DNA from 3 places in the Micromonospora sp. NPDC049060 genome. Region 3 is predicted to be linked to each of the others. Evidence: predicted binding sites of a transcription regulator. Region 3 holds the regulator's gene; each other region holds the start of a gene.

Region 1 (5,550 bases), on a different contig from region 3:
GACTACGGCGACGCCGAGCAGCAGGCGGAGATGGCCGGCGTCGACGGGCCGGCCGACGAGCCGGTGACGCTGGTCGACGAGCCGGTGCAGATCCCGCAGCCGTACGACCGGGCGCAGAAGAGACGCAACCAACGGCCACTGCCGACGTGACAGCGCAAGGGGCGGACCGCTGACGCGGCCCGCCCCTTGCGGCGTTGTTGGAGCTGGACTCAGAAGTCCATGTCCCCGCCACCCGGACCAGCCGGGGCGGCCGGGGTCTTCTCCGGCTTGTCCGCCACGACGGCCTCGGTGGTGAGGAAGAGCGCCGCGATCGACGAGGCGTTCTGCAGCGCCGAGCGCGTCACCTTGGCCGGGTCGATGATGCCCGCGGCCAGCAGGTCGACGTACTCGCCGTTGGCGGCGTTGAGGCCGTGACCCGCTTCCAGGTTACGGACCTTCTCCACCACGACGCCGCCCTCGAGGCCGGCGTTGACAGCGATCTGCCGCAGCGGGGCGTCCAGCGCGACCTTGACGATCTGCGCGCCGGTCGCCTCGTCGCCGGCCAGGTCCAGCTTGTCGAAGGCGGTCTTGCCAGCCTGCACCAGCGCGACGCCACCACCCGGGACGATGCCCTCCTCGACGGCGGCCTTCGCGTTGCGGACGGCGTCCTCGATGCGGTGCTTGCGCTCCTTCAGCTCGACCTCGGTGGCCGCGCCGACCTTGATCACCGCGACGCCGCCGGCCAGCTTGGCCAGCCGCTCCTGCAGCTTCTCGCGGTCGTAGTCGGAGTCGCTCTTCTCGATCTCGGCCCGGATCTGGTTGACCCGGCCCTGGATCTGCTCGGCGTCGCCGGCACCGTCGACGATGGTGGTCTCGTCCTTGGTCACCACGACCTTGCGGGCGCGGCCCAGCATGTCGAGGCCGACGGCGTCCAGCTTGAGGCCGACCTCCTCGCTGATGACCTGGCCACCGGTGAGGATGGCGATGTCGGCCAGCATGGCCTTGCGGCGGTCACCGAAGCCCGGCGCCTTGACGGCGACGGACTTGAAGGTGCCCCGGACCTTGTTGACGACCAGGGTGGCCAGGGCCTCGCCCTCGATGTCCTCGGAGATGATCAGCAGCGGCTTGCCCGACTGCATGACCTTCTCGAGGATCGGGAGCAGGTCCTTGACCGACGAGATCTTGCTGTTGACGATCAGGAGGTAGGGGTCGTCGAAGACGGCCTCCATGCGCTCCGGGTCGGTCATGAAGTAGGCCGAGATGTAGCCCTTGTCGAAGCGCATACCCTCGGTGAGCTCCAGCTCCAGCCCGAAGGTGTTGCTCTCCTCGACGGTGATGACGCCTTCCTTGCCCACCTTGTCCATCGCCTCGGCGATGATCTCGCCGACGCTGGTGTCACCGGCGGAGATGGAGGCGGTGGAGGCGATCTGCTCCTTGGTCTCGACGTCCTTGGCGAGCTTGAGCAGCTCCTCCGAGACGCTGGCCACGGCGGCCTCGATGCCCCGCTTCAGGGCCATCGGGTTGGCACCGGCGGCCACGTTGCGCAGGCCCTCGCGGACCAGGGCCTGGGCCAGGACGGTCGCCGTCGTCGTGCCGTCACCGGCGACGTCGTCGGTCTTCTTCGCGACCTCCTTGACCAGCTCGGCGCCGATCTTCTCGTAGGGGTCCTCGAGCTCGATCTCCTTGGCGATGCTCACACCATCGTTGGTGATGGTGGGGGCACCCCACTTCTTCTCGAGGACGACGTTGCGGCCCTTGGGGCCGAGGGTCACCTTCACGGCGTCGGCGAGCTGGTTCATGCCCCGCTCGAGGCCGCGGCGCGCCTCTTCGTCGAACGCGATCATCTTGGCCATACGGCGTTGTCCTCCTGGACACTCACGGGCCACCCGGAGTGTGTGTCCCGGATGGGCCGCCTGGTGTACGCACCTTGGGACGTCGCCACCTGGCGACGACGACGTCTCCTCGGCCGGGCCGGATAGCCCGCGACGACCGGCCATGTGCCGCAGCCGCGTCTGGACGCCGCTACGACCGTGGCCCTACCGCCCCGACCATTGGCACTCGCGGTATGCGAGTGCCAATGACTTGTTTAGCACTCTCCCCTGCCGAGTGCAAGCACGATCGCCCCGGTCAGTCGAGTTCACCGGCCAGCCGGGCGCTGTCCACCGGCCCCTCGTGGGCACGCTGCTCGGCGTACGTGACGACCAGGCCGACCAGCTGGGCGAGGTGGGTCGGCAGGGCCAGCACCGCGCCCACCAGCGTCACCACGAGCACACCGACCGCCGTGCCGGGCGACTCCAGCGGGGTGGTGCCGAACGGCAGCGTGCCGATGCCCTCCACCATGCTGGCGGCCCCGCTGCCGACGATCACCGCCGCCGCCACCAGCGCCACCCGGCCGAGCAGCAGACCGAGCCGGTCGTGGAACATGCGGAAGGAACGGCCGATCGGGTGCTGCCGCTCGAACAGGTAGACCGGGCCGGCCATGCTCAGCGCGAAGGCGAAGTAGATGCCGGGGATCACGCAGAGACAGACCCCGAGCCCGATGATGACGCTCATCAGCAGGGTCCAGCCCCAGAGGCCCAGCGCCCGGCGCACCCCGTAGGAGAGGGCGGCACCCACGCTCACCGGCTGACCTGCCGCCTGCCGGGTGACCACCCAGGTGCCGGCCGCCCAGCCCAGGCTCTGCACGAAGCCGAAGACGAGGGCGCTGCCGAGCACCACGGACAGCAGGACGACCGTGTCGGTCAGGAAGGTGTCGGGCAGCGCGGCGGGGTCGCCGGCCATCGACTCCTCCCACTTGGCGCTCGGGTCGACGACCAACGAGAGCATCGACACCACCATGGCCGGCAGCACCTGGGTGAGCAGCAGGATCGGCAGCAGCAGCCGCCAGCCCCGACGCACCGCGCCGACGCACCGGCCGAACCAGCCGTTGACGCCCGCGCCGGGCGGGGTGACGAGCAGGTCGGCCGGGTCGAGGCCGTGCCCCGGCGGGTACCACCCGTGGACCGGCTGCCCGGGATAGGCGACCGGAGCGCCCGGCTGCCCGGGGTACGCGACCGGGGCGCCCGGGTACCACGGCTGCCCGCCGTACGGGCCGGAGCCGGCCGGGTACCCGCCGGTGGGCGGGAAGACCCACTCCTGCGGCTGTTGCGGGCCCGTCGGCGCAGCACCGCCCGGGCCGACGGGTGGCGTCGCGGAGGGGTCGGGACCTCCCGGGGGCGGCGCGGCCTGGGGCGGCTGGTCGGACATGAACCCTCCTCAGCGATGGCTGGAACGGCTCACGATCCTCCCCTGCCGACGCAACCGCGCCGAAGCCCGCCCCCGTGGAGCGGACCGGCAGACTGCCCGGCCCCGTGGAGCGGACCGGCCGACGACCGCCCGGGGCACCGGGCCGCCCCCGGCCGGCGCCCCACGACCGGCGGTCGGGAGGTCGGTCGGCGCGGGGGCGCGGGAGGGACGCCCGTCAGGCGATGACGCGCACGCGCTCGGCCTGGGGGCCCTTCTGGCCCTGGGCGATCTCGAACTCGACCCGCTGGCCGTCGTCCAACGCCTTGTAGCCGTCCATCTCGATCGCCGAGAAGTGGACGAAGACGTCCTGCCCACCGTCGACGGCGATGAAGCCGTAGCCCTTTTCGGAGTTGAACCACTTCACGGTGCCCTCTGCCACGGTGCACTTCCTCACTCTGCGCGGCGTTCCACGACCCCGGAGGCCGGGCGGGCCGGCACCGGAGGACCACCGGCTCGGCGATCGACGAGGGCCGCTGAAACGGTGACCGAAATCGCACGCTACACGAAGCGTGACGACGGCGCACGACCACAAATCGGACATACGCCGATCGACAGCCATCGGCCGTCATCGCTGTGATAGGCATTCGGCATGACGAGCACGCCCGACGGTCCGGGGCCGACGCGGCGGGCCGAGATCCGGCGGGTCCGACCCCCGGACGCTGCTCGGATGCGGGCGCTGCGGCTGGAGATGCTCGCCGACGCCCCGTTGGCCTTCCTGGAGACCCTCGCCGACGCGGCGGCCCGGTCGCACGCCGACTACGCGGCCAGGATCGCGTCCGTCTCCGTCGGGGCGGGCACCGCCCAGTTCGTCGCGGACCCGGGCGGCCGGCTCGTCGGGCACGCCGGCGGCACGGTGGCCCCGGGGGAGCCGGGGCTGACCGTGGTGTACGCCGTCTACGTCACCCCGCCCTGGCGGGGCACGGGCCTCCTCGGCGACCTCGTCGACGCGGTCGCGGCCTGGTCCCGCGCCTGCGGGCGCCCCGAACTGATGCTGGAGGTCGTGGTCGGCAACGACCGGGCCTACCGCGCGTACCGGCGGCTGGGCTTCGTCGACACCGGCGTACGCGTCCCGCACCCCACGGTCCCGGCGCTCACCGAGCTCCAGATGCGCCGCCCGGCCTGACCCGCGCCGGCGACCCGTTCCGCCAGGACCGGATCGGCCGCCCGGGGCGGCCCGTGCGGGGCCGACCCGGGCAGCCGGACACCTCAGGCGTGCCGGCGGGACTGCACGATGCGGAACCGGTTGGCCACGTAGGCGCCGTCGGTGAGCGCCGAGTTGGCCGCCGCGTTGGCGCCGCTGCCGTGGAAGTCGGAGAAGGCCGCCGACTGGTTCACGAAGACCCCGCCGGTCAGGTTGCAGGACAGGTGCACCCCGACCTCGATCGCCGCGGCCTCGGCCGCGTCGAGGACCGCCTCGTCGGTGGAGTAGACCGCCGCGGTGAGCGCGCCCTTCTCGCCGACCGTGGCGCGCAGGATCTCCAGGCTGTGCGCGGTGGAGTCCGTGGCGATGGCGAACGAGATCGGCCCGAACCACTCCTTCGAGTAGGTCGCGGTGTCGTCGGCCGCCAGCCTGACCACCGTCGGGGTGCGGACCACCGCGCCGGGGAAGGCCGGGTGCTCGACCGTACGCGACTCCAGCACCGCCTCGCCGACCTTGGTGACCTCGTCGAGGCGCTCCAGCACCCCGTCGTTGACGATCGCGCCGGTCATCTCCACCCCGCGCGCCGGGTCGGCGGTGACCTTGGCGACCGCCGCGGCGATCCCGCCCGCCACCTCGTCGAAGCTCTTGTGCCCCTGGTCGGTCTCGATGCCGTTGCCGGGGATCAGGATGTTCTGCGACGTGGTGCACATCTGGCCGCTGTAGAGGCTCAGGGTGAAGCCGAGGTTGCGGCACATCCCGGCGAAGTCGTCGGTGGAGTCGATCACCACCGTGTTCAGCCCGGCCTTCTCGGTGTAGACCGCCGCCTGCCGGGCGTTGGCCTCCAGCCAGTCGCCGTACTCGGTGGAACCGGTGAAGTCGATGATCTTCACGGCCGGGTGCAGGGCCAGCGTGGAGGCGAGCTTCTCCCCGGGGGCCTCGGGGGCGAGCAGCACCAGGTTCGGGTCGAAGCCGGCCTCGGCGAGCACCTCCCGGGCGTACTTCACCGTGATCGCCAGCGGCAGCACCGCGCGCGGGTGCGGCTTGACGACCACCGGGTTGCCGGTGACCAGCGAGGCGAACAGCCCCGGGTACGAGTTCCAGGTCGGGAAGGTGTTGCAGCCGATCACCAGCGCCACGCCACGGGG
Region 2 (5,550 bases), on a different contig from region 3:
CCGCGTTGGTGACCGCGTTGCGGGTCACCTTCACCGGGTCGACGATGCCGGACTTCGCCAGGTCGACGTACTCGCCGGTGGCAGCGTCGAGGCCGTGGCCCCACTCCTTGCCGGCGACCTTCTGCACCACGACGTAGCCGTCGTGGCCGGCGTTCTGGGCGATCCAGCGCAGCGGCTCGACCAGCGACTTGCGCACGATCGAGACGCCGACCTTCTCGTCCCCGGTGAAGCCGAGGTCGTCGTCGAGCGCCGGCAGGATCTGCACCAGGGCGGCGCCGCCGCCGGGGACGGTGCCCTCCTCGACCGCGGCCTTGGTCGCCGCGATCGCGTCCTCGATGCGGTGCTTGCGCTCCTTCATCTCGACCTCGGTCGCGGCGCCGACCTTGATGACCGCGATGCCGCCGGACAGCTTGGCCAGCCGCTCGGCGAGCTTCTCCCGGTCCCAGTCGGAGTCCGAGGCCTCGATCTCCTTGCGGATCTGCGCGACCCGGTCGGCGACCTCGCTCGACTTGCCGCCGCCGTCGACGACCGTGGTGTTCTCCTTGTCGACCACCACGCGCCGGGCGGTGCCGAGCACCTCCAGGCCCACCTGGTCGAGCTTGTAGCCCAGCTCGGGCGCGACCAGCTCGGCGCCGGTGAGGATCGCCATGTCCTGGAGCATCGCCTTGCGCCGGTCACCGAAGCCGGGGGCCTTGACCGCGCAGACCTTGAGGGTCTTGCGGATCGAGTTGACCACCAGCGTCGACAGCGCCTGGCCGTCGACGTCCTCGGCGATGATCAGCAGCGGCTTGCTGTTCTGGAGGACCTTCTCCAGCAGCGGCAGCAGCTCCTCGATCGCCGAGATCTTCTGGGTCGTGATCAGGATGTACGGGTCCTCCAGGACCGACTCCTGCGACTCCATGTCGGTGACGAAGTTGGGCGAGATGAAGCCCTTGTCGAACTGGAGACCCTCGGTCACGTCCAGCTCGGTGTGCAGGGCGGAGCCCTCCTCGACGGTGATGACACCGTCGCGGCCGACCCGCTCCATCGCCTCGGCGATCAGCTCGCCGATCGTGGCGTCCTGCGCGGAGATCGTCGCGACGTGCGCGATCGACTTCTTGTCGGCGACCTCGACGGCGCGGCCGAGCAGCGCCTCGGAGACCTTGGCGGCCGCCGCGTCGATGCCCCGCTTGAGGCCGGCCGGGTTGGCGCCGGCCGTGACGTTGCGCAGGCCCTCGCGGACCATCGCCTGGGCCAGCACGGTGGCGGTGGTGGTCCCGTCGCCGGCGACGTCGTTGGTCTTGGTCGCCACCTCCTTGACCAGCTGCGCACCGAGGTTCTCGTAGGGGTTGGTGAGCTCGATCTCCTTGGCGATGGTCACGCCGTCGTTGGTGATCGTGGGCACACCGAACTTCTTGTCCAGGACGACGTTGCGCCCGCGCGGGCCGAGGGTGACCTTGACCGCGTCCGCGAGGGCGTTGACACCGTGCTCGAGCAGGTGCCGGGCGTCGTCCGAGAAGCTCAGGATCTTCGCCATGAATGTCCCTTCGAAGCGACGTCGCCCCGGCCCGGCGAGCCGGACCGGGGCGACGACACTGATCGGTTGCTTACTTCTCGATGACCGCGAGGACGTCGCGGGCGGAGAGCACCAGGTACTCCTCGCCGGCGTACTTGACCTCGGTGCCGCCGTACTTCGAGTAGAGGACGGTGTCGCCGACCTTCACGTCGACCGGCACGCGGTTGCCCTTGTCGTCGATCCGGCCCGGGCCGACAGCGAGGACGGTGCCCTCCTGCGGCTTCTCCTTGGCGGTGTCGGGGATCACGATGCCGGAGGCGGTGGTGGTCTCGGCCTCGTTCGCCTGGACCACGATGCGGTCCTCGAGCGGCTTGATCGCAACCTTGGTCGCGGTAGTCACGGGCATACCCTCCCGGGTACTTGGTTTCGTTACCGGCCGGCATGCCGACCAGCGTCAATCTGCCACATGCCACCGGGCGGGGCCGTCGTCGCGGGTGCCGGTCCGCCTGGCGTTCAGCGCCCGGACCATGGGGCCCGGAAGCTGGCACCCTCGGGGTGAGAGTGCTAATCGCAGGTTATTCCTCGGCTAGCACTCCGTCAAGGAGAGTGCCAACCCGCCGGCCGGCGCGTCGGGTCCGCCGACCACAATGACCGGGTGGATCTCGACCAGTTCGCCGCCCTGCGTACGCCCGAGGGGTCGGCCGCCCTCGCCGCCGCCGCGCGGGTGGCCGGCGGCGATCCGCTGACCGCGGCGGCCGCGCTCCGCTCGACGGGGCTGCCGGCCGACCTGGCGTCGGCCGCCCTCACCCAGGCCGAGCTGCGCCGCCGGGCGGTCGGCAAGTTCGGGCCGGCGGCAACGGGGATGTTCCTCACCCGGGCCGGGCTGGAGCAGGCCACGCGGGGCGTCGTCGCGGCACGGCGGGCCGAGCGGCTACGGGCCGCCGGGGTGCGCGTCCTCGCCGACCTCGGCTGCGGCCTCGGCGCGGACGCGCTCGCCGCCGCCCGCGCCGGCATCCGGGTGTACGGCGTGGAGGCCGACCCGCTGACCGCCGCGATGGCCGCCGCGAACGCCGAGGCGGCCGGGCTGGCCGAGCTGTTCACGGTGGAGTGCGGTGACGCCACGGCGTTCGACGTGGACCGGGTCGACGGGGTGTTCTGCGACCCGGCGCGCCGGAAGGCGGGCACCGGGCGGCGGATCTTCGACCCGAACGCCTACTCGCCGCCCTGGGACTTCGTCGTCGGGCTGGCGGAGCGGGTGCCGCACACCGTCGTGAAGGTGGCGCCCGGCATCGACCACGCGCTGGTCCCGGCGGGCGCCGAGGCGGAGTGGGTGAGCGTCGACGGCGACCTGGTCGAGGCGGCCCTGTGGTGCGGCGAACTGGCGCAGGTCCCCCGCCGCGCCACCCTGCTGCGCGGCAAGGAAGGGTCCCCTGTCGACGCTTCCGGTAGCGGAAGGGTCCCCTGCCGTCAGGTGACGGGCTCCGGGGACGCCGAAGCACCGGTCGGCCCGGCGCGCCGCTTCCTGTACGACCCCGACCCGGCGGTGGTCCGCGCGCACCTGGTCGCGGAGCTGGCCGAGACGCTGGGCGCGACGCTGGCCGACCCGAGCATCGCCTACCTCTACGCGGACGCGCCGACGCCGACGCCGTTCGCCCGCTGCCTGGAGGTCACCGACGTGCTGCCGTTCTCGCTCAAGCGGCTGCGGGCGCTGCTGCGGGAGCGCCGGGTCGGCCGGGTGGAGATCCTCAAGCGCGGGTCCGCCCTGGAGCCGGAGAAGCTGCGCCGGGACCTGCGGCTGACCGGGGACCAGGCGGCCAGCCTGGTGCTGACCCGGGTCGCCGGGGCGCCGACGGTGCTGGTCTGCCGGCCGGTCGGGTAGCGCGCGGAGGCGGCCGGGCGGCGGGCCCGTACCCGCGCCGGCAGCGTCCGGCCTTTTCGACTCGCGGGTCGTACGGGGTCGGGTTAGCTTGACCGTCATGGCGGGACAGGGCACTCCGGCGACCGCGCTGCTGACGAAGCGGAAGATCGCCCACAGCACCCATCCGTACGACGTCTCCCCGGACGCGCCCCACTACGGCGCGCTCGTCGCGGCGGCCCTGGGGGTGCCGCCGGAGCGGGTCTTCAAGTCGCTGGTCGCCGAGGTCGACGGCGCGCTGACGGTGGCGGTCGTGCCGGTCACCGGCGAGCTGGACCTCAAGGCGCTCGCCGCGGCGGTCGGCGGCAAGCGGGCCGCCATGGCCGACCGGGCGGTCGCCGAACGGGCCACCGGCTACGTGCGCGGCGGGATCAGCCCGCTCGGCCAGCGCCGCCGGCTGCCCACGGTGCTCGACTCGTCGGCGCTCGACCATCCCACCGTCTACGTCTCGGCGGGCCGGCGCGGGCTTCAGCTCCAGCTCGCCCCGCAGGACCTCGTCGCCCTCACCGGGGCGGTCACGGCCCCGCTGTCGGCCCGCTGAGCTGCGCCGCTCCCGTCGTCTGCGGGAGAGCGCTCCCCGGTGGGCGACGGCCGGGTGTCAGGGACGTTGCTGAATTGTTACTGCCGACAACAAACTCGCCACCTCGGCGCTCTTGTGCCCACGACGCGAACCGGAATACGTTGCCGGACACAACAAACCAACATCATCCCCCACCCCCGAAAGGACCCTGCTGATGCGCAAGGGCTTCCTCACCTTCGCTGCCGTGGGCCTGCTGGCCGCCGGCGGCCTGACCGCCTGCGGCGACGACTCCGGTTCCGATGCCGGCGGCTCCACCGAGAAGAAGCCGAAGATCGGCGTGATCCTGCCGGACAGCAAGTCCTCCGCCCGCTGGGAGGGCGCGGACCGCAAGTTCCTGGAGGAGGCGTTCAAGGCCGCCGGCGTCGACTACGACATCCAGAACGCCCAGGGCGACAAGACGGCGTTCCAGACCATCGCCGATCAGATGATCACCAACGGCGTCACCGCCCTGATGATCGTCAACCTGGACTCCGGCACCGGCAAGGCCGTGCTCGACAAGGCGAAGTCCCAGGGCGTGGCGACCATCGACTACGACCGGCTCACGCTGGGCGGCTCGGCCACCTACTACGTCAGCTTCGACAACGAGGTCGTCGGCAAGCTCCAGGGCGAGGGCCTGAGCAAGTGCCTGACCGACAAGGGCGCCAAGAACCCGGTGGTGGCGTACCTCAACGGCTCGCCGACCGACAACAACGCCACCCTGTTCAAGAACGGGTACGACTCGGTGCTCAAGCCGAAGTTCGACTCGAAGGAGTACACCAAGGGCCCGGACCAGAACGTTCCGGAGTGGGACAACGCCCAGGCGGCCACCATCTTCGAGCAGATGCTGACCCAGACCGGCGGCAAGATCGACGGCGTGCTCGCCGCCAACGACGGCCTCGGCAACGCGGCCATCTCGGTGCTGAAGAAGAACAAGCTCAACGGCAAGGTCCCGGTGACCGGCCAGGACGCCACCCCGCAGGGCCTGCAGAACATCCTCTCCGGCGACCAGTGCATGACCGTCTACAAGGCGATCCGGGAGGAGGCGAAGGCCGCCTCGGACCTGGCCATCGCGGTCGCCAAGGGTGAGAAGAAGGAGACCGGCCAGACGGTCAAGGACCCGGAGGGCGGCCGGGACGTCCCGTCGGTCCTGCTGACCCCGAAGCTGATCTTCAAGGAGAACGTCAAGGACGTCATCGCCGACGGCTTCGTCACCAAGGACGAGGTCTGCGCCGGGGCGTACGCCAAGCTCTGCGCCGACGCCGGCATCAGCTGACCCGTACCCGATTCCACGCGCACGCCGCCCGGCACGGACCCTGTGCCGGGCGGCGGTTCGCGCCGGACGGGATCCGAGACCTCCCCTCCACCTGAAGGAGACCCCCCGTGTCCGCAACCCCCCTGCTGGAACTACGCGGGATCGACAAGAGCTTCGGTCCCGTCCAGGTCCTGCGCGACGTCGCCTTCACCGCCCACGCGGGCGAGGTGACCGCGCTGGTCGGCGACAACGGCGCCGGCAAGTCGACCCTCGTCAAGTGCATCAGCGGCATCCACCCCACCGACGCCGGCGAGTTCCGCTTCGACGGC
Region 3 (5,550 bases):
TGTTCTTCTACACCGACACCGCCGACGCACCGTGGACGGTGTTGAAGAGCAACGACAAGAAGCGGGCCCGGATCGAGGCGATGCGCCACGTGCTGAGCCGCTTCGACTACTACGACAAGGACCACGAGGTGGTCGGCGTACCGGACCCGCTGATCATCGGCCCGGCCGGGCTGGACCTGGACCCGGAGGAGCAGACGGTGCACGTCTTTCCCAGGCTCTGACCCCCGCCGGACGCGCGCCCCGACCATCCCGGACGAGATGCCGTGGCCAGCGACGGTCGCCGACGAGGCCGCACCGCTCGTGACCGCCCCCGTCGGGTCGGGTGCCGCCGGCGGTCACCAGTGGCCGAGGCGGGTGGCCAGGACACTGAGGGCAGCCACCCCGGCGGTCGACGTACGCAGGACCGAGGGCCCCAGCCGCACCGGCCGGGCGCCGGCCTCGGTGAAGGCGGTCAGCTCGGCCGGGGCGATGCCGCCCTCCGGGCCGACGACCAGCACGATCTCACCGGCGGCGGGCAGCTCGACGGTGGTCAGCCGCTCCCGCGCCTCCTCGTGCAGGACGAACGTCGCGGCGGCGCCCGCGATCCGGCGGGCCACCGTCGCGGTGGACTCGTCGGGGGCGCCGGCCACCACCGGCAGCCACGACCGGCGGGCCTGCTTCGCCGCCTCCCGGGCCGTCGCCACCCACTTCTCCCGGGCCCGGGCGCCCCGGTCGCCGCGCCACTGCGCCACCGAGCGGGACGCCGCCCAGGGCACGATCTCGTCCACCCCGACCTCGGTCATCGCCTGCACGGCCAGCTCGCCCCGGTCGCCCTTGGCGATGCCCTGCACCACGACGAGCCGGGGGACGGCCGCGTCCACGTACCCCCGGGAGGTGACCTCGAGGTCGAGGCTGCCCCGGCCGACGGCCGTGACCACCGCGGACGCGGTGCCGCCCCGGCCGTCGGCGAGCAGGAGTTCCTCGCCGACGCGCAGTCGTTGCACCGTGGCGGCGTGGTGCCCCTCGGGGCCGCCCAGGGTGAGCTGGTCGGCGGTGGGCAGCGACTCGACCAGGAACAGCGGCGCGGACACGACGATCAGGCTAGCCGCCCCGGCGGACGCCGGGGCGGTCAGGCCGCTCAGGCGTGGCCGTTGAAGGCGTCGCGCATCCGGGAGAAGAAGCCGCCCTGCTTGGTGAGCTCGGCGACCTCCTCGCCCCGGGTCTTGGCGAAGTCGCGCAGCATCTTCTCCTGGTCGGCGTCGAGCTTGGTGGGGGTGCGCACGTCGAGGTGGACGTAGAGGTCACCCCGGCCGGTGCCACGCAGGTGCGGCACGCCCCGGGCGCGCAGCCGCAGCGTGCTGCCCGGCTGGGTGCCGGCCTTGACGTCGACCGTCTCCTCGCTGTCCAGCGTCTTGATGGTCAGCCGGGTGCCGAGGGCCGCCGCGGTCATCGGCACCGTGACCCGGCAGTGCAGGTCGTCGCCCTTGCGGGAGTAGACGTCGTGGGGCCGCTCGTGGATCTCCACGTAGAGGTCGCCGGCCGTGCCGCCGCCCGGGCCGACCTCACCCTGCTGGGCGAGGCGGATGCGCATGCCGTCCTCGACGCCGGCCGGGATCTTGACGGTCAGCGAACGGCGGGTGCGGACGCGGCCGTCGCCGGCGCAGGTCGGGCACGGGTGCGGGATGGTGGTGCCGTAGCCCTGGCAGACCGTGCACGGCCGAGCGGAGACCACCTGGCCGAGGAAGGTGCGCTGCACGGACTGCACCTCGCCCCGGCCGGCGCACGCCTCACAGGTGGCCAGGTGGGTGCCGGCCGCCGTGCCGGCGCCGGAGCAGGTGGTGCAGAGCACGGCGGTGTCGACGGTGATCGGCGCCTCGACGCCGAACGCGGTCTCGTGCAGGTCCAGCTCTAGCCGCAGGATCGCGTCGGCGCCGGGCCGGGTCCGCGGTCGCGGACCCCGCGAACCGCCGGCCGCGCCGCCGAAGAACGCGTCCATGATGTCCTGGAAGCCGACGAACGGGCCGGCGCCGCCGGGGCCGCCCGGGCCACCCGCGCCCCCGCCCCCGGGGGCGAGCGGGTCACCGCCCAGGTCGACGATCTGCCGTTTCCGGTCGTCCGAGAGGACCTCGTACGCGGCGTTGATGTCCTTGAACTTCTCCTGGGCCTCCGGATCCGGATTCACGTCCGGGTGGAACTGCCGCGCCAACTTGCGGTAGGCGCGCTTGATCTCGTCGTCGGAGGCTTCCCGGCTCACGCCGAGAATGCCGTAGTAGTCCCTGGCCACTGCGTTCCGTGTCCTCATGTTCGTCTCGCGTTGCGCCGGTCGGCGGCCGGAGCCGGCCGTCGGCCCTGACTGGTCAGTTCTGGGCCAGCAGCTCGCCCACGTAGCGTGCCACGGCCCGCACCGTGGCGATGGTGCCGGGGTAGTCCATCCGGGTCGGCCCCAGCACGCCGAGGCCGCCGACGCTGGTCGCGCCCGGCCCGTAGCCGGTGCTGACCACCGAGGCGGCGCGCAGGTTGTCGATCTCGTTCTCGTCGCCGATCAGCACCCGCGTCGTGCTCGGCTCCGCCTCGCCGATGAGCTTGAGCATGACGACCTCCTCCTCCAGCGCCTCCAGGATGGGGCGCAGGGAGCCCTGGAAGTCGAGCAGGCCGCCGCGGGTGAGGTTGGCCGTCCCGGCCAGCGCGATCCGCTCCTCGTGCCGCTCGATCAGCGTCTCCAGCAGCACGGTGGAGAGGGTGGTCATGGCCGGGCGCAGGTGCGGCACCGACTCCTCGACGAGCGCCTGCACCAGCGGCGGGGTCTCCGACAGCCGGGTGCCGACCAGCTTCTCGTTGACCAGCCGGCGCAGGTCCGTGACGTCGTCGGCGGGGATCGGCGCGGGCAGCTCGACCAGCCGCTGCTCGACCCGGCCGGTGTCGGCGATCATGACCAGCATCAGCCGGGTGGTGGAGATCGGCACCAGCTCCAGGTGGCGCACCGAGGAACGGGCCAGGCTCGGGTACTGCACGACGGCGACCTGCCGGGTGAGTTGCGCCAGCAGCCGGACGGTGCGGTGCACCACGTCGTCGAGGTCGACGGCGCCGACCAGGAAACGCTCGATCGCCCGGCGCTCGGCCGGGCTGAGCGGCTTCACCCGGGACAGCCGGTCCACGAAGAGCCGGTAGCCCCGGTCGGTGGGCACCCGGCCGGCACTGGTGTGCGGCTGGCGGATGTAGCCCTCCTCCTCCAGCACGGCCATGTCGTTGCGGACGGTCGCCGGTGAGACCCCCAACTGGTGCCGCTCGACCAGCGCCTTGCTGCCGACGGGCTCCTGCGTGGCGACGTAGTCCTCGACGATCGCGCGCAGCACGGCGAGCTTGCGGTCGTCGAGACCCATCCTCCCCACCTCCTGTCGCACGTCGGCCCCGGCACGCGGGGGGCCGGGGCGGGCTGCTGGCACTCGACTGTAGCGAGTGCCAGTCTACGTCGGCGGGGCCGCCCGCGCGATGATCGACCTGGGGTGATCAGTCCGATCGGCGACCGCGCGGGCCCGCCCGACGCCCCCGTGGGGCCGGTGTTCCGGGCGTCCCGGCCGGTGTCGCGCTGGTGCCGCCTTGCCGGCTGCCCCTACCGTGACCTCCATGACTGAACCACCTCGCCCTCCCGGAGCGGGGGACCCCGGCTTCCCGCCGGACCCGACCGCCCCGTCGGGGGTTCCCGGCCCCGCCGGCTACGGCGACCCCACCGCACCACTGTCCGGGGCACCGGGCCCGGGCAGCCATCCTCCACCCGGTGGCTATCCGCCGCCCACCGGTGACCAGCCGCCGTCGGGCGGCTACCCTCCGCCCGGCGACTACCCACCGCCTGGTGGCTATCCCCCGCCCGGCGACTACGGACCGCCCGGCGGCTACGGAGCGCCCGGCGGCTACGGAGCGCCGGGGGCCGGCTATCCGGCCGGTGGCGGCTATGGACCGCCGACGGGCGGCTACGCCAGCAACGAGGACAAGAACTGGGCCCTGATCGCCCACTTCGGCGGCGCGGCCGGCGTGATCGTCGGCGGCGGCATGCTCGGCTGGCTGGCGCCGCTCATCGCGCTGATGGTCCGGGGGCAACAGTCGCCGACCGCCCGGGCGCACGCCGCCGCGGCGCTGAACTTCCAGCTCACCTGGACGATCGTCGGGGTGCTGAGCTGGGTGGTCACGCTGATCACCTGCGGGGTGCTGTTCTTCGTTCCCATGCTCGTCTGGCTGGTGCCGCTGATCTTCGGCATCATCGGCGGGCTCAAGGCCAACGAAGGCGTGCTCTACCGCTACCCGTTGACCTACACCTTCACCAAGTGACCCGGGTCGGCCGCTCCCCCGGCCGGCCCCGGCACGCGGTTCAGGGCAGCAGGTCGCGGACGACCGCGTCGGCGAGCAGCCGGCCCCGCAGGGTCAGCACGGCCCGGCCGGCCGCGTGCTCGTCGGCGGCCAGCAGCCCGTCGGCGAGGGCCCGCGCGGCGCCGGCCCGACCGGCGTCGTCGAGGGCGTCCAGGGGCAGCCCGGAGGCGAGGCGCAGCCGGAGCATGACGTCCTCCATGTGCGCCTCGTCGGCCGTGAGCACCTCGCGGGCCAGGCCGGGCGAGCCGCCCGCCGCCAGCCGCTTCGCGTACGTCGTGGGGTGCTTGACGTTCCACCAGCGCACGCCGCCGACGTGGCTGTGCGCCCCCGGGCCGAGGCCCCACCAGTCGGCGCCGGTCCAGTAGAGCAGGTTGTGCCGGCACCGGGCCGCCTCGTCGCGGGCCCAGTTGGACACCTCGTACCAGGAGAGGCCGGCCGCGCCGAGGGCGGCGTCCGCGGCGAGGTAGCGGTCCGCGGCGACGTCGTCGGAGGGGTACGGCAGCTCGCCGCGCCGCATCCGGGCGGCCAGCCGCGTGCCGTCCTCCACGATCAGGGCGTACGCGCTGACGTGGTCCACCCCGGCGGCGACGACCTGGTCGAGGGAGGCGGCGAAGTCCGCCTCGGTCTCCCCCGGCGTGCCGTAGATCAGGTCCAGGTTGACGTGGTCGAACCCGGCGTCGCGGGCCTCGCGGGCGGCGGCGACGGCCCGGCCGGCGCTGTGCGTGCGGTCGAGGATCGCCAGCACCCCCGACGCGGCGGACTGCATGCCCAGCGAGATCCGGGTGTAGCCGGCGGCCCGCAGCGCCTTCAGCGACTCGGGCGTGACCGACTCCGGATTGGCCTCGGTGGTCACCTCGGCGCCGGGCGCCAGCCCCCAGGTGCGGTCGATGCCGTCGAGGATCCGGGCCAAATCGTCGGCGGGGAGCAGGGTCGGGGTGCCGCCGCCGACGAAGACCGTGTCCACCCGGGGCGGCGGTACGTCGCCCAGCACCCGGCGGGCGAGCGCCAGCTCGGCCAGCACGGTGTCGGCGTAGCCCTCCCGGCTGGCCCCGCCGCCCAGTTCGGCGGCCGTGTACGTGTTGAAGTCGCAGTAGCCGCAGCGGCTGGCGCAGAACGGCACGTGCACGTACACGCCGAAGCCGCGCGCGCCGACGGCTCGGGTGGCGGTGGCGGGCAGCGAGCCGTCGACGGGGACGGTTTCGCCTTCTG

The links. Region 3 encodes HrcA, which represses chaperone genes, less so after heat shock. Its sites were predicted from a motif close to GGTTNGCACNCTCNNNNNGAGNGTGCNAACC; they were not measured.
Region 1: groL (chaperonin GroEL) is a predicted target of HrcA. The motif match lies at 2,029-2,059, and genes of this name have one in related genera.
Region 2: groES (co-chaperone GroES) is a predicted target of HrcA. The motif match lies at 2,035-2,065, and genes of this name have one in related genera.

The regions. Positions count from the first base shown of each region.
Region 1 covers NZ_JBEZEV010000035.1:24,821-30,370, forward strand. The annotation lists gene AB0B83_RS15240 (hypothetical protein) at 1-150, shown strand, start outside; gene groL (chaperonin GroEL) at 210-1,832, opposite strand; gene AB0B83_RS15250 (DUF3824 domain-containing protein) at 2,107-3,225, opposite strand; gene AB0B83_RS15255 (cold-shock protein) at 3,440-3,643, opposite strand; gene AB0B83_RS15260 (GNAT family N-acetyltransferase) at 3,854-4,387, shown strand; gene paaN (phenylacetic acid degradation protein PaaN) at 4,471-5,550, opposite strand, start outside.
Region 2 covers NZ_JBEZEV010000092.1:180-5,729, forward strand. The annotation lists gene groL (chaperonin GroEL) at 1-1,516, opposite strand, end outside; gene groES (co-chaperone GroES) at 1,587-1,901, opposite strand; gene AB0B83_RS25295 (methyltransferase domain-containing protein) at 2,151-3,374, shown strand; gene ybaK (Cys-tRNA(Pro) deacylase) at 3,472-3,951, shown strand; gene AB0B83_RS25305 (sugar ABC transporter substrate-binding protein) at 4,145-5,242, shown strand; gene AB0B83_RS25310 (ATP-binding cassette domain-containing protein) at 5,350-5,550, shown strand, end outside.
Region 3 covers NZ_JBEZEV010000013.1:32,855-38,404, forward strand. The annotation lists gene ppk2 (polyphosphate kinase 2) at 1-221, shown strand, start outside; gene AB0B83_RS08405 (16S rRNA (uracil(1498)-N(3))-methyltransferase) at 336-1,070, opposite strand; gene dnaJ (molecular chaperone DnaJ) at 1,118-2,263, opposite strand; gene hrcA (heat-inducible transcriptional repressor HrcA) at 2,337-3,359, opposite strand; gene AB0B83_RS08420 (DUF4870 domain-containing protein) at 3,604-4,302, shown strand; gene hemW (radical SAM family heme chaperone HemW) at 4,343-5,550, opposite strand, start outside.